DNA from 2 places in the Paenibacillus motobuensis genome. Region 1 is predicted to be linked to the other one. Evidence: riboswitches for the same ligand, from Rfam matches in the RefSeq annotation. Region 1 holds a riboswitch; the other holds the start of a gene.
The links. Region 1 has a riboswitch for cyclic di-GMP ahead of ABD014_RS17060 (S-layer homology domain-containing protein). Riboswitches for the same ligand answer to the same signal wherever they lie in the genome.

Region 1 (8,048 bases):
CGGTGTCGAGCTTAGGCGGTACTGGCGGTAATGGAGGCACTGGTGGTGCTGGTGGTGTTGGTGATGGCGAAGGTGATGTGTAAGAGGTGTAAGAGCCTCCTGAGCTAGGATTGCCTGGGCTAGTCGAATTCGCTGTGTAGTAGAAAATATACTCTTGCGATTCGCCATCTCCGATCTTATACGTATCGCTGGACTTCGTTGGAGTATAGCCAGATATGCTTATCGCCGTTAAGGTTAGTGTATCTCCTATCTTGCCCTTTACCGTGGTAGGATTGGCAAGCTGACGATGGCTACCCTGTTCAAGATACTTCACGGTTACCAAGCGTTCAGCTACTTGTTTGTTGTAGTAGAAGGTATACTCTTGCTCTGATTCAGCGGTAAAGGTATAAGCAGCACTCTCCAGCTCTGGTACGTATACTGCATCCGTTACGGTCGGGACCTTAGGCAACAAAGTGATCTTTTTGCCATCGCTTCCGAACACCGTATCCGCTTCAGCCACTGACACTCCAGTCGCCCGATCAAGATAATGAATTGTAAGCTTCAAATTTTCTTCAGGATCACTCTTCTTGTAATAGACAGAGTAGTCCTGAACTTCTGCATTTGTGATTGTATAGCTATGGTTAAGCTGAACCGGAACATATACCGAATCAGTTACTGTAATGTTCTCGGCCGTCCAAGTTAATGTATCTCCAACCTTGCCTGATTTGACCTCTGGGTCCTGCAATACAGCGTCCGTGCCTTCTTCAAGAAAGTGGATCGTTACTGCACGTTCCTGGGTAGGTTGTTCATCTTGAGTATAGTAGAAGATGTACTCGTTACCCTCTGCTTTCACTGTATACATATCTTCCGTTATCTCTGGAGTATAACCCGGAACGGTGACAGCCATTAATTTCACAGCTTCCCCTGTCTTTCCTGGTACGGAAGTGGACGGCGCTAACTCATTGCCGCTTCCCTTCTCAAGATACTTCACAGTTACGCTTTGCTCATCCGCCGTGTAATAGAAAATATGCTCATTATTATCCTTATTCTCTACAGAATAATTAAAGGTTGTAGGCTCCTCTGCTGTATAGCCCGGAATTTGCTTCGCTTCGAGCTTAATCTTCTCGCCGACAATAGCCTTCTCAATCACATCCGGATCAGCAATCTCCTTGTTCGAATCGCGATTCACATATTTTACTGTCACCTGCTTCTCGATCACCTTCGCGTAGCCGAACAGTACGATATTTTCTGCTGCCGCTTTTAAAGTAACGCTTGTCGGATCATCCCCAACCCTGAGGCTGTATCCGTCTACTGGGTTGGCCGGTACGGAAACCGGTTCACCTCCGACCGGGAATGTGTCCTTGCCATCGACGGAATAGTACCCGGAGTAAAGCTCTTTAGCTAGATCTGGACTATCCACTACATTGCCAGCTTCATCTACTGGCTTCCCTTCCAGATTCACCGCGTAGCCCTTAACAAGGATCTTCACCTGACCTATCTTCACTTCAGGTACAGTAAATTCCTTCACAACATGCGTCTGACCATACACATTTGTGTAATCAATCGTCGTCTCTCCGTTCGTCGGATACAACGTATCCGATACCGGGTTCGAAGTTGGATCGATCACGACAACATAAGTTAATGTCGCCGGTTTGTCCTCAGAGACCGTACCGACATTCCACTGGAATGTCTCCGTCGCCGGGTTCCATACTACCTCGCCTTGGGACGCTTCGTAGTCCTTGCCCTCCAGCGCACCCGGCTGCAGATTGAACTTCTCGCCCATCGGATCTGTCACAACCGCATCTTTGGCAGCAAATTTAATATCGCTGGATATCTCGGCAAATACCTTCTTCAGCTCATCGCTGTTCGCTGAATAGTAGCCTCGATTCTGACTGTTGTTGAGTACATACACAGCATTGCTGTTGTTGCCTACTTCCAGGCCAATGCTATAAATACCAATACCCTTATCGTGCAGCAATTTGGCATGGGAAATGGTCGGAAGTCCATTATCCGTGACCTTGTAGGTACCAATATTATAGCTGGATAGGGAAAAACTGTTTCCAGTTCCTTTTAAAGATGTGAAGTCAAAATCAGTAATTGTGAAGTTGTATTTGTTATTAGGCCAGTCGTTATAACTCTTAGCAGCCGTCCCCTTATAACTATAGGTTGGCTCCCCATCGCTCAGCAGCACGATATACTTCTTATCAGCCTGACTATTTTTCAATAGATCATCAGCAGCTTTAATTCCGGCTTGAATATTTGTTCCGCCAGTTGCACTGATTTTATCAATGGCTTTCTTGAAGTCATCCTTCTTAGATGCATCTGCAAAGCCATACACTGGTGGATCAGAAGCCGCATTATTAAACGATACCGCCGCCAAACGTACACCCGAATCACTCGTTAGCAGTGAATCCGCGAAGCTCTTGGCCGCTTCTTTGGCATTTGCCAGACGCTTCCCATCGTTCATACTGCCCGATTTGTCGATGACAAGCACAATGTCTGTGCTAGTCTTCAACTGCTTGCCCTCCACAGTCAGCGTTACCTGCCATTCTCCGAAGTTACCTGTAGGGGTTGCCGTCTTGTTCAGCCGGATCGACCCTTGGGCCGGCCACTCCGGATCACTGTTACTACCACCGGCCCCCAACGCCATAGAGGGCATCCCTAATATAAGGGAGATCATACACAACCAAGTAACAATTAATCGAAATCCGCTTTTCATAGCTCCTCCTCATTTTGTTATCTTCACTCCCAGGCTACTTTTCTTGCATTAATCCCCCCCTCTTTTCAGGCACTAATACTTATCTTACGAAGGCAATTCACTGGGAATGACTTCGCAACCAGGAAGAAAACAAAAAAATCCGGCTGCATCTACAATAAGCATTGTGAATGCAGCCGGACTGTCATTAGCCGGATCAGTATTCTGATCAGAACCATTAGACTCCAGAGCTTTGCGACCTAACCTTTCGATTAGTGTGCCTAGATATGAAATATAAAAAGAGGCCCTTGTTCTCTAGATGAAGAACAACGACCTCTGTGTGACATTAATATATTTCACATTTAGAACTGGAGTCAATCGCTAAAAAAGGTAAAATAATACTAGTTTTGTCGAACACACACCACTAGTTTTGTCTAATCACGGCTCCAAATCTTGGCGATCAGACGAAGCAACTCAAGATACAGCCAGACAAGCGTTACCATTAGACCGAAGGCTCCATACCATTCCATATACTTCGGAGCCCCATTCTGTGCGCCGTTCTCGATAAAGTCAAAGTCCAGCACCAGATTCAGTGCAGCAATGATTACGATGACGACGGAAATTCCGATACCGATTGGCGTACTGTCATGCAAATAAGGAATTTGAATACCGAACCACCGTAATACAATGCTTAGCAGATAGAGCAGTGCTACGCCGCCGGTTGCCGCGAATACACCGAGTTTGAAATTCTCTGTCGCTTTAATAATTCTTGTCTTGTATGCAAGCAGCAGAGCGAGAAAGACACCCATTGTCAGCAAGGCTGCCTGTAAAGTGATTCCATAGTATAAAGTCTCGTATGTAGCTGAAATGGCTCCAAGGAAAAAGCCTTCACAAAGTGCGTAAATCGGTACTAAATAGGGAGAAATCGCTGGTTTAAAAGCAAGGATTATCGCAATAATAAGCCCGGCAACAGCTCCGCCGATGGCAAAAGGAACTACATTCTTCCCGTCGAAGAACATCATCCATGTACTGAAGGCACTTGCCAGCAAAATAATGAGCGTAATAAACGCCTTATTCACTGTGCCTCCAATTGTCATCCGGTCCAAATCACTAAACTGACCGGCTCTTTCAAAAGTCTTGTCATTTAGAGTGGGGTTACCGCTACGACCTATCAAGAATCAATCACCTCATCTATGAATTTGCTTATATATTACCATAATACTCAAACTAGTCCCACAAAATCCCTGCAATTTTGAAAAATATAGTCATACATAAGCAAACCATCTACCGGACTCCACCGATTCGAGCTATGACGCTCTCGCCCCTGTCGCTCCATGGCCTTTCATGATCTTCTGCATGCCTTTCGTTGCCTTCACAGTACCGTCGGGCATCACCCAGAGCACCTCGACTCCATCCAGCTTCTTCACAAGAGCAGCGCTCTGTTCATATGGCAGCAAGAATACAACCGTCGACAAAAAATCCGCCAGACCGGAATCTTCGGTAACGACCGTCACCGCCCGATAATAATTTCCCGGCATCAAAGTCTTCGGATCAATCAAATGGTGGTACTTCACGCCATCTACCGAGTAATAACGCTGGTAATCCCCACTGCTGACGACAGAAGCATCGCGGATAAATACCGTATCCAGCAGATTATCCTCTTCCATCGCGATGAATTTATTCGGATTCTGGATACCGACGCCCCAGCGCTGCCGTATCCCATCCAGCGGTTTTCCCACGGAGCGGATATTCCCACCAGCGCTGATCATGAAGGAGTTCATCCCCTGCGCTTTCATTTCCTTGACAACCAATTCAGTCGCGAACCCCTTGGCCACAGCACCGACATCCAGAGACATTTTTGCATCTGCCAAATAGACTGTGCTATTCGCTTCATCGATAATAACTTTGCTGAAGTCAATATGCTCCGCAGCCTTCTTTAGCTCCTCCATCGGCGGCAGCTTAGCCTGATCCGGGTTGGCAATACCCGCTTCTCGATAGTCATGCCACAACTCGAGAACCGACCCCATTGCTATATTGGTCTCACCAACCTTGTCGTACCACTGCTTGGAGAACTGGATTAAGTCGATGATCTCCCGGCTGACCTTAACAGGTTCAATCCCGGCTTGGTCATTTATCGTCTTCACATTGTTCAGACCTTCATAGTTGTTGTAGATATCATATAACCGGTGCAGCTCCAAGAACCGCTTATGGATTTGTTCGACGTATTGCTGGAATTGCTCCTCACTCTCTGTGTACGCTACAACCTGGGTCATCGTATCGAAAGCATCGAAGAAACTGTCACTGTATTTGGGATATACCACTTCCAATTGATCAGCCTTGGCTGTGCAACCAGCCAACAACAAGGCCGCAAGTATAATCCCTACCCACCATTTTGACTTTTCCACTACTCTATGCATAATTTCACCTCTTAAGCGCCTCGTTGCCAGACTTCCCATTCCTATCTCGGTTTTTAAGCAAAACTCCCCCATAAGCATGGGGGAGTCCATATTGTTCGATGATTAAAGAACCTTATTATTTAGCGTTGTCGTAGGATTCTACCAAGCCAGCGATATAGTCCTGAACGCTGATCGTAACTGAAGAAGTCAAATCCGCTTCATCCGGAACTGCCGGATGAGCGTCATCTTTTTGCTTCGTCTTCATGCCTTTGATCTCATCGACGGACTTGCCTACCATCCAATCACCAAGCGCTCTCGCTTGCTCATACCAGTCCTTGCCGATCGAGGAAGCCTTCTTCATGCCGTACTCATCACCAAGCTCTACCTTTGTCTTGATCTCTGCATTCTTATCGGATGCCACTTTACCGTTCTTGTCAAAGTTCACCTTTGTCTGTGCGTTATCAATAATCGTACCTGCTACCTTGCCGTCTTTATCAAAGGCTGCAGCTACCATGACTGTGTTAACCTCAGCTGCTGGAAGCACTTCTTGACCATCATTCGTGGACAGACCCTTAGACTTAGCAAGGGAAATGTTATGTCCGAGGCCAAATTTCTCAGCACCAGCCTTCACATCAATCGCATTATCGTATGCCTCAGCTACGGCTGCAATGAAATCAGATACGTTCATCGTTACGGTAGAAGCCAAGTCAGCTTCATCTGGAACAGCTGGGTGATGATCATCTTTTGCTTTGGTCTTCATAGCTTTGATTTCATCAACACTCTTGCCTACCATCCAATCGCCGAGTGCTTTCGCTTGTTCGTACCACTCTTTGCCGATGGACGAAGCCTTTTTCATTCCATAATCTTCGCCAAGCTCTACCTTGGTCTTATTGTCGGCATTCAGGTCAGTAGCCACTTGCAGATCTTTATCGTAGTCTACCTTCGATTGTGCATTATCGATCTCAACCTTGACTACTTTGCCGTCTTTATCAAATGCTGCTGCAACAATCGTTGTGTCCACTTGTGCAGTAGCCATTGTGTCGCCTTCCATATCCTTCGAGCTGCCAATAGAGGTAATATGACCTAGACCAATCTTGGCAATTTGTCCTGAAGCTGCAGTATCTGCGTTATTTGTTGCTTCATTGTTCGTGGAAGCATTGTTGGTTGATTCATTAGATGCAGACTGGCCCGAATTAGCAGAATTTGAATTTGAGTTCTTGGAACCACAGCCAGCCAGCATGGAGATAGCAACCATAGATACTAACAACGCATACATCATTTTCCTCATTTTCATGAAAGCCCCCTAAGATAGACATTTTTAAATTAAGTGAAATATTTCACTATATAGGTGAATTCTATCACAAACTTTTTTGGTATACAATACCTCTATTTCCTATTTGAAAAGTGAAAGCTCTGTGAACAACAAAAAACGACTATCTTCTGGATAGCCGTTTTATTGCAGATTTTTTATATGGCATTTACAAGCCTTCCCCGAGATCATTTACAATACCATACCTGTCAGCATTAGAATTCACCTTTGGAACACCTTATATGAAATGGCTGTCCATAAGATCAAGATAGACGATAAGTTGCGAACGGTTCGCTGTAGCGGCTTGTCTGGCTCAAACTGCCCAGTGCCTCTACGAGCCCTGTATTTAGTTCAATCTCCAGACTGCGGAGATTCTCCCTTAGCTGCTCCGGACGGGTGGCGCCAACAATAACCGTGCTTACAACGGACTGGCTCATCAGCCAGGCTAGAGAAAGTCCGCTAGGTGTATGTCCGTGTTCAGCCGCCAGCTGGCTCACTTGATCGGCGAGCGTCAACGTTCGTTCATTAATGAAGCGATTGAAGCTTGGGTCTTTATCCGCACGGGAATGTTCCGGAATTTTGTCCGACAAGCCGTACTTCCCACTAAGAATCCCACCTGCGAGTGGGAAATACGGAATAATGCCAACGCCCTGATCCAGGCATAGCGGTACCATCTCCTGCTCCGGAGTTCGATCGGCTAAGGAATAGCTAACCTGCAGGGATACGAAGCGGTTCAGCCCCTTCAGTTCACTGATGCCAAGCGCCTTCATCAGCTCCCACGCCGCATAATTGGAAGCTCCGATATAGCGCACTTTACCCGCTCGCACCATATCGTCCAAAGTGCGCAGCGTCTCCTCGAGCGGAGTGTTCGGGTCAAAAGTATGGATCTGATACAGATCGATGTAATCGGTATTGAGCCGCTTCAAGCTACCTTCTAGTTCCTGCTGCAAATGATACCGCGAGGAGCCGCGCTGATTCGGCCCTTCCCCTCTTGCCAATCCGGCCTTCGTAGCCAGAACGACATGTTGTCTTTTGCCGGCTAGAGCCTGTCCGATAATTCGTTCCGACTCTGTTCCAGCGTAGATATTCGCCGTATCTATGAAGTTAATGCCGTTGTCCAGCGCCTCCTCCATAATGCGAATTGAGGTGGATTCGTCTGCTCTTTTACCAAATGAATTCGTCCCAAGCCCGATCGCCGATACTTCAAGCCCGCTATTTCCGAGTCTACGATACTTCATACTGCGTCAGCTCCTTTGCCCTATATTTAGTACATTATTATATAGCGATTTCATCCGCCTTTACCTACAGCATAACATATCCGCAATACGGTTCCATGACACGGTGAGCGCCCGATAATATCAGGGGTTCTTATCCCTAAAATATCAGTTCAACTTTTAAATAATTATTGACATCCACCGCTCGGAACTATATCATTTATATCAGTCCGCGAATGATAATCATTATCATTTAGAATATATAAAGGGAGTTTAGCGAAATGAAGAAAATTTTTCTACCTATTATGCTGCTCTGTGTTCTGTTGGTCAGCGCCTGTGGCAACCAAGCACCTAGTCAGAATGGCTCATCGGGAAATTCAAATACAACTTCTAACCAGACAGAGAGCAGTTCCAAGGATACGATTACTTATCAATCGGAGGATGGCCCCATCGAA
Region 2 (8,048 bases), on a different contig from region 1:
TCAATCGATACGACCGATTGCTGCACGGATTGCTGGATGGAATCCATCTGCTTAATAACCCCACTGATATTATCCCGTCCAATCTCAGACTTGTCCTTCATCTGCATCGATGCATCAGACAACGCTGAAGTGCTGCTAGCAATCGTTCCTACGCCTGAATTGATCTCTTCCAGTGAAGTAACACTCTCGGAGATCGACTTGCTCTGCTGCGAGGCCTTCTCTGAGATTTCTTCAATATTATCGCTGATCGCCATAGAGCTCTCATGATTCGTCTCCAGTGTCTCGAACAGAATCTTCGACTGATCGGCCGATTGAATAGAGACCGTCTTGATCGTCGCTACCAGTTCATTCATATTGCGAACCGTTGCATTAAACTTCTCATTCACCTGACCCAGTTCGCTCTCATCCGTCTTCAACTGTACGCTGAAATCGCCTTTGCTAAGCTTATCCAATGCGGACATAAGATCCTTCACGGGTGCAAAAGTCCTCCGGGTCGTGAAATATTGAGACGATAAAATAACGATCAGAATGGCAATAAGCGCGAGAACCGTATATTTCAGCAAATCGGTTTGACCGGTCATAATTAGACTGGCATCGAAATCCATGCCTATGTATGAGAATATTTCACCATTCTTGTCCTGAACCGGATAGAGTACCGTCAACCAAACACCGTAATCGTCCTTATAAGGCTTTGTGAACGTAATTTTCTTTGTCTTCAGCATTTCCTCGACGCCCTTCACATGGTAAGCAGGCTGTCCAAGCATATCGCCCAGGAACAAGCCCTCACCCTCGAACATATCAAGGATTGCCGTCGGAAAAGCGATCATCTGGGTACTATCGTTCTCTACCTTCGCTCCAAAAATATAACCTTGTGCAACATCGGGGTGAGTCGCTGACAAGTCATCAAATACCTTCGTCAGCTTCTTCTGAAGCTCCGAATTGCGATCCGTGTCTGTCACCGCCGCTTTGGCTTCTTCCGGAGTGATCCTGTCCTTCCAGGCCTCCATGACCTTCTGTGAGTTGTCCTCCAACTGATTAGTTAATACGGCACCTTGAATATAGTAGCTGGCAGCAATCAAGATAACACCGGTCATCAGAATAGAGACACTCGTTAACAACATATTTTTCGTGACAATGCTCAAACGGTTAAAAAAACCAAAAATCTTCATATTCAGTCTCCTTTTCGTTCCAGATAGTGACTTGGAATTAAGTATAATTCCTTTCAATAAATTGCTTTTTTTTACATTCTCCCTTCAATAAGCAGATCCACCCAAAATTTAGGCAAAAAAAAAGATAACCGCATAGCAAACACTATAGGTTACCTCTTTTAGCAACTGGCTGACATACCCCCATAAGGAGAATTAGTCCCTATAGCTTTGCGTCACTACCTTTCGATAGCTTTGCCCAAACATGTATAAAATTAGTTCGATGGATGGATCTATCTAACAAATTTCGACAACACGACATGATAATCTTACTATGATTTTCAAAACATTCCCATGATAAATAATACCATAATTGTGTACGTTATATGAATTTTACCATCTTTTGATTCGCTACTTAAGTCCTATCCTGCTAATAAATGACTGCTTATCACGTGTCAGCTTACAGTCCGCGGTCGCTCCAGCCTTGATATTCCTGGAATATGCAGGGTCGCCCACTCGGGCAACAAATGGTCAATTTTAGCTACTACAACTGTCATATCATCATGGATCGTATTTTTCTGATAGCGGATCACTGTCTCCAACAGACAGTCGGCGATTTCCTGCGGGTCATCCGCATGAATCTCCGAGATCATCCGTTTGATCCACAGTTCCTTATTCACAGCATAACCGGGAGCATCATACACTCCGTCCGTCATCATAATCAAAATGTCGCCGGGAAGCAGCTGCACCGTAACCAGATCAATCTCAATATCCTGAATGATCCCAATCGGCAGATTGCTAGCCGTAATCGGTATAACCTCATTCCCTCGTTTGATAAAGCTCGGCGATGAACCAATCTTGAGGAACGTCGTCTGCGCGGAGAACTCATCGATCAGAGCCATATCAACCGTAGCATATACTTCATCCGGCGAACGAAGCATGAGAATCGAATTGACCGATTTCACCGCTAATTTCTCATCCATACCAGATTGAAGCAGCTGTTCAAGAATGCCAAGCGCTGTGCTGCTCTCCAGCCGGGCCCGCTCACCATTGCCCATCCCGTCGCTGATGGCAACAGCATAGGTTCCATTTCCAAGCTCCATTGCACTAAAGCTGTCCCCGGATAACAAGTCTCCGCCCTTAGCAGCTCCGGCGACTCCTGTCGTCACTTCGAAGGTCTTGGCCGAACCGAAAGTTACGGTCGCTAGTCCGTCTCTGCCTGTAGGCATATTCTCCCGGACTACCGTAATATGCTCGTCCACAATGTCGGATAATAGCGGCGCTATAATCTTCCGACACTCATCGAACCCGCGAGTATACGCATGGACAATTTCAATCTCCACATTGCCATGGTCCAGATTAATGATGTCTATGCTATGAATAGACAACCCCATTTTGTCGAGCGCGTCCCGGATCTGCTCCTCCTGCTTATACATCGCCTGGCCTTCGCGCTGAATCTCTCGCGCCAAATCCTCCATAACTTGAGAGACTCCTGAGAGCTGTTCAGCTACAAGCTGTCTGCTATCGTATATTTGCCGCTTCCAATGCATATCATTCTGATATAGGCTATATTCTTGCTTCATCAGATCGAGTACTTGATCCGTCTTGACACACAGCTTATTCCATTTGGGAGGCAGATCACGCTTCGATAGCTCCGGATTATCTTCAACAGCCGTCATCATCTCCGTCATTAATTTATAGGTCTGATAGAAATTACCGTCCCAGCAAACCTTGCGGCGTAGGCAATTCCCACAAGCCCCTTCAGTAATCGCATCCATGAAATGGCCAACCTCTTCACTCTGCTTGGACATTTCACCGCTACTGGCCATTTGACCGAAGCTGCGCGACAGTTGCTTGAACACTTGGGAGAACTGAGCCACCCGTCCGGCTGTAATCTCCCTAACCCGCTTGGCATATTCATGCTGCGACTTGATGTGATCCTGCGTACCAGGAACATACTTGGCGATAACGCTTATGGCGCCCTTTGGAGTTACTAAGAAGAGGAGAATTGCTATGCAGCTCTCCCAGGTTGAAGACATGACCTCAGCTGGTCCTGTTAAATAGATAGCTAGAATAGAAGATCCTAGCAGCATACCCAAAGCAACAGCCCATTTGCGCCCTTCCCGCAGCATGCCTGCCAGCATGCCGGCAAAAGCTAGCAGACTCATCTGGTAGAGCGCTGTCATATTGGCCAGACTGAGGATTAGCCCGGTGATTACGCCTACTGAAGCTCCTAGCGAAGCACCCCCAACCAGGGCAAACAACAGAATCAAATATCTCGACATAATATGTTCGATCGATAGACCATATATTTCCCATCCGACAGCCCCGGTCATCACCGATGCCAACAGAATAACCAGACAGAGGATCTCCTCGCTCCTGAGATGGCGTCCCTTCCTGCGAAGGGAGAAGACCGGAACGGATTGAATAAATACCAGGGTCAATACGAAGCTGAGTACAGAATCAGCAATCATCATCATCATCGAATACCAACTTAACGAAGGACCAACGACCGCCTGGAATAATCCTACGAGGAAGGTACTAGTGAATACCGCTAAGGGAGCATAAGAAATATCCGCCCGCTCAAAACTCTCAAGTCCTCTATGAATCAAGTAGAAGATTAGTAGCTCCACAGCAATCCATAGTCCATGTTGAACCGGGGACAGAAGCGCTCCAATCACCATCAGGCTCCCTGCCGTTATGGCAATATCACGGCGCATAAACATCATCACTGCAAAGAAAGCAGCAGCGAACGGCGACAACTCGTCCAGTATAGTAGCTCTTCCCAGTAAGAATGCCATCACCAGAAAGAGCAAATTCCATTTATTCACCGTAAAACGCTGAGCGGCTCGCTCTAGAAGCGGTACATCCATCCATGCTCTCCTGCCATTTGCCTTGGCTTGCCCTTTTAGTCTCTTTAAACCGGGAAACGTAATGACATTCCACTTCTCCATCAACTGGCACCACCTTATCCAATTTGTTAGGTATGTCCCATTATAGGTAGGGTGGAATGGAAAGTTTGTCAGATACCGGAGTAAGGAGCCAAGAAATTTCCGACAAATTGAGAGGGATTTACGAAACACCACGAACCTAGGCCTGTCAATGGATACATCACCCTTATGCGTGCTTATGTTCGTACCAAGCATCATAATTTCAACCTACTTCAGTGCGGATTGATCTGATACATATCGTGTTATTGCGTAATAACCTGTCGCCTAAGCGGGACAGACGACAAAAATAGAAGCTGGAAAAAAATCTAGACATGGATTTGAGAAGAATTCTAAATCCTTATCTATGAACAACAAAAAACCGTAGGCATATGTATGCCTACGGTGGATTTCATATTTAAGAAATTACATTCGCTTAGCTCCGCGTCCTCCGCGTTTGCCTTCAGTATTCTTCTTCAACGAAGAAATTCGCTCTTCACTATCCTTGAGAAAACGCGACATCTTGTCTTCAAAAGTAGATTTGTTAGAGAAAGAACGTCCCCCTCGATCGCGATTAAATCCGCCACCTGGTCGGTCCCCGTCTCTGCCGCCACTTGGGCGATCGGTTCTGCCACCGCTTGGGCGATCGCTTCTTGGTGCACGAGGCGGTCTGCTTGACTCAACCGGCTTATCAACGGCTTGCTTAATGGAAAGTCCGATCTTACCGTCCTTATCGACATTAATTACCTTCACGGTAACCATATCGCCAATCTTCAAGTGATCGTTGACGTCCTTCACGTAATTGTCGGCGATCTCCGAGATGTGAACGAGACCCGTGACACCTCCTGACAGATCCACAAATGCTCCGAAATGCGTGATGCCTGTCACTTTACCTTCTAACTTGGTGCCCACTTCTATTGCCATAAAATAAAATGATCCTCCCTTAAAAATATACAGCCAGGCCTCGAAATCATGACTGCGGTGATTTGATTATACCGAATGAGTGAAACAAGGTCAACAGACGGATGCCCTTAGATTTCAATCATTATCCGAGCCGGAATCGGATACCCGAACCGGAATTTCACCAGGTTTATACAGTCCATACTTCTTCATTGCGATCTGGCCAATATACTCAGGATCCTTCAGACGATTCAATTCATAATTTAATTGATTCAAGCTCTGTTCCGCCGCTACCTTAGAAGCTTGACGCTCCGATAGCTGCACAGATTTCTGTCCGATCTCGCTGGATTGAGATATAAAGGTATGGCCCGACCATATCATAAATATAGCCATGAATATCATCCATAACCGTAACCGGCGGCGCGCTCCGGCTGTTCCGGATGCCTTATTCTGCGATTGTCTATCTCTGGATACTTTATGCAACTGAGCGCCCTCCATTCTCTTAATCTCGTATATTATGCGAAATCTACTCTCTATGAAACCAACGTCTCCATAACGACTTCATCCAGTCCCGTACTGCAGCCAGCCTGTCCGAAATGCGGAGTCGTCTACGAATCGGCCTAGTAGCCCACAAAAGAAGCTTCCAGAACGGCAGCAATGTGATCCGCCCCAGAAATAATAACATTACCCATATAAAACCAAGCAACAACCTAGTTCCTTTGAGGAGCAGCCTGATCGGTGCAATGAGCACGACCCGGACAATTCCGACTAATATCCTATAAAACCGTTTTATTACTATAATTAACATTACCACAAAACGTTCAGTTATAACACTAAGAAACAAAAAATGAATCCAAACGCCTATAAAAAGCCCTAAAAATACGTAGAATCTTACTTCTCCCTGATTTGTATGATACATCGTCCGAAATACAAATAAAGCTGAAGCGAACCAATATAACAGATCAAGGGCATGGATACTCCAGCGTGGGAAGCGGAATTGAATGGATACGACCCGGTAACCGTCGAAGACCATTCCCATAATTCCTCCGCATGCCAGCATCCAGAGAAGGGTTATCCACTGTGTATGCAGGTTCATCGGAACAATTTACCAAGGAAGCCCTTGTTTGATGAATGGGAGCCTGGCTCCAAATAAGACAGGGAATTTACCAGGCCCTCGATACTGACAAGCCCCTGTTCTAGATTCAAATTCTTGATATGTAAATTCTGTCCGCGGATCGTCAAATGCCCTAGCTCGGTCTGCAGCAGAAACTCCTCGCTATCGAAGCTCTCCACATTCTGCACCCCTGATATTTCGAGCAGTTTTCTTTGAAATAAATGCAACTCCTGACGCTTCCCTTTTCCTTGTTCGACCATGGCATGTACCCCTCCTTCTTACAGATAGCTTATGGGGCAGATACATGATTTAGAACCAGAAGGAAAATAAAAAGCGGTGCCATAGGGCACCGCTGAATAAGCAGTAATCACAATTTGTTATTCGAACAAATCATGCTTTGCGATCGGTTCTTCCTTCACCAAGGTATACAGCGTAGCGGCTTCTTCTTTGCGAGTTGTCTCAGCTAAGCGTTCAACTCTTACGGTGACCAGCTTCTGGCCGAATTGCACCGTAATCTCGTCACCCACCTTCACCGGACTGCTCGGCTTCGATTCACGGCCGTTAATCAGAACTCTTCCTTGGTCGGAGACGTCCTTGGCAACCGTGCGCCGCTTAATCAAGCGCGACACCTTAAGGAATTTGTCGAGACGCATTATTTTACAGCTTCTTTAAGTTTGTTGCCGGCTTTGAATGCTGGTACGTTGGATGCAGGAATTTCGATCGTCTTGCCAGTTTGCGGGTTGCGGCCAGTACGACCGGAACGTTTGCGAGTTTCGAAAGTACCGAAACCAATCAATTGTACTTTGTCTCCGCCAGCAAGAGCCTCAGTGATTTCACCAAGAAATCCGTTCAATACGGATTCAACGTCTTTTTTAGTCAAGCCACTCTTGCTGGAAATGTTGTTGATCAGATCTGTTTTGTTCATTAATAATGCCTCCCAATAGATAAAGAAATAAATGATATTGCTGTAATTGGAGCAAGAGCTCCTCCTACCGCAAGGATATCTTTGTATGAGTATTCTTGCTTGAAATGAAAAATCCTGCCCGGAGCTTAGAATTTTTTTGTTTAATTCGCAAAATTACCCGCATTTTAGGCAATTTCCCCAATTATCTCCGTTCATTCTCCTTCGCTTCCTCCCATAAATTGTCCATTTCGACAAGGGAGCTAGTGCCTGGAGTCTTCCCGGCTTCGTGCAGCCGCTGCTCCACATAGCTGAAGCGACGGACAAATTTGGAGATCGTCTGCGATAAGGCTTCTTCCGGATCGACACCGATGAATCTTGCTGCATTAACGACAGAGAATAGAACATCTCCCAGTTCAAGCGTCTGCTCTGAAAGGTCCTTCATCTTCACAGCCTCGCGAAGCTCAAATATCTCTTCCTCCAGCTTAGCCCATACCGCATCGATATGTTCCCAGTCGAAGCCGACCTTCGCCGCCTTCTTCTGGAGCTTATATGCCTTCATCAACGCTGGCAAATCGCGCGGTACACCGCTTAATGCTGATAATCGCTCAGGCTCGATTCCTTTGCGGCGCTTCTCCTCCGCCTTCATCGCATCCCAGTTCCGAAGCGCAGCCTCGGCATCCTCGGCGCTCAGTTCTCCGAACACATGCGGATGACGGTAGACCAACTTCTCATTCAGCTCCTGGATTACATCGAATACGGAGAAGGTTCCTACCTCTTCCTCCATCTGCGAGTGCAGCATAATTTGCAGCAGCAAATCACCCAGTTCCTCGCGCATATGGTCCGGATCGTCTTCATCGATCGTCTCTAGCACTTCATAGGTTTCTTCGATCAGATTTTTGCGGATCGACTGGTGCGTCTGCTCACGGTCCCAAGGGCAGCCACCAGGACTGCGCAGAATCGATACGATCTCATGCAGACGATCTAGGGAGCGGATGCGCAGGGCATCGTCCATATCCGCCGGTACGTATACTAGCGACAAATTACCAAATCCGGAAACA

Region 2: it holds a riboswitch for cyclic di-GMP, as region 1 does, so the genes downstream of both, ABD014_RS22265 (methyl-accepting chemotaxis protein) here and ABD014_RS17060 (S-layer homology domain-containing protein) in region 1, are expected to answer to the same signal.

What each region holds. Positions count from the first base shown of each region.
Region 1 is NZ_BAAACX010000015.1:235,200-243,247, reverse strand. Features, by position in the region: gene ABD014_RS17060 (S-layer homology domain-containing protein) at 1-2,629, opposite strand, end outside; cyclic di-GMP riboswitch class I at 2,864-2,966, opposite strand; gene ABD014_RS17055 (Bax inhibitor-1/YccA family protein) at 3,109-3,849, opposite strand; gene ABD014_RS17050 (FAD:protein FMN transferase) at 3,982-5,091, opposite strand; gene ABD014_RS17045 (hypothetical protein) at 5,207-6,364, opposite strand; gene ABD014_RS17040 (aldo/keto reductase) at 6,643-7,617, opposite strand; gene ABD014_RS17035 (iron-hydroxamate ABC transporter substrate-binding protein) at 7,875-8,048, shown strand, end outside.
Region 2 is NZ_BAAACX010000025.1:26,307-34,354, forward strand. Features, by position in the region: gene ABD014_RS22265 (methyl-accepting chemotaxis protein) at 1-1,169, opposite strand, end outside; cyclic di-GMP riboswitch class I at 1,327-1,415, opposite strand; gene spoIIE (stage II sporulation protein E) at 1,601-4,102, opposite strand; gene ABD014_RS22275 (S1 domain-containing RNA-binding protein) at 4,499-4,996, opposite strand; gene ABD014_RS22280 (FtsB family cell division protein) at 5,111-5,455, opposite strand; gene yabQ (spore cortex biosynthesis protein YabQ) at 5,499-6,068, opposite strand; gene yabP (sporulation protein YabP) at 6,065-6,346, opposite strand; gene ABD014_RS22295 (RNA-binding S4 domain-containing protein) at 6,464-6,739, opposite strand; gene ABD014_RS22300 (HU family DNA-binding protein) at 6,739-7,011, opposite strand; gene yabN (bifunctional methyltransferase/pyrophosphohydrolase YabN) at 7,193-8,048, opposite strand, start outside.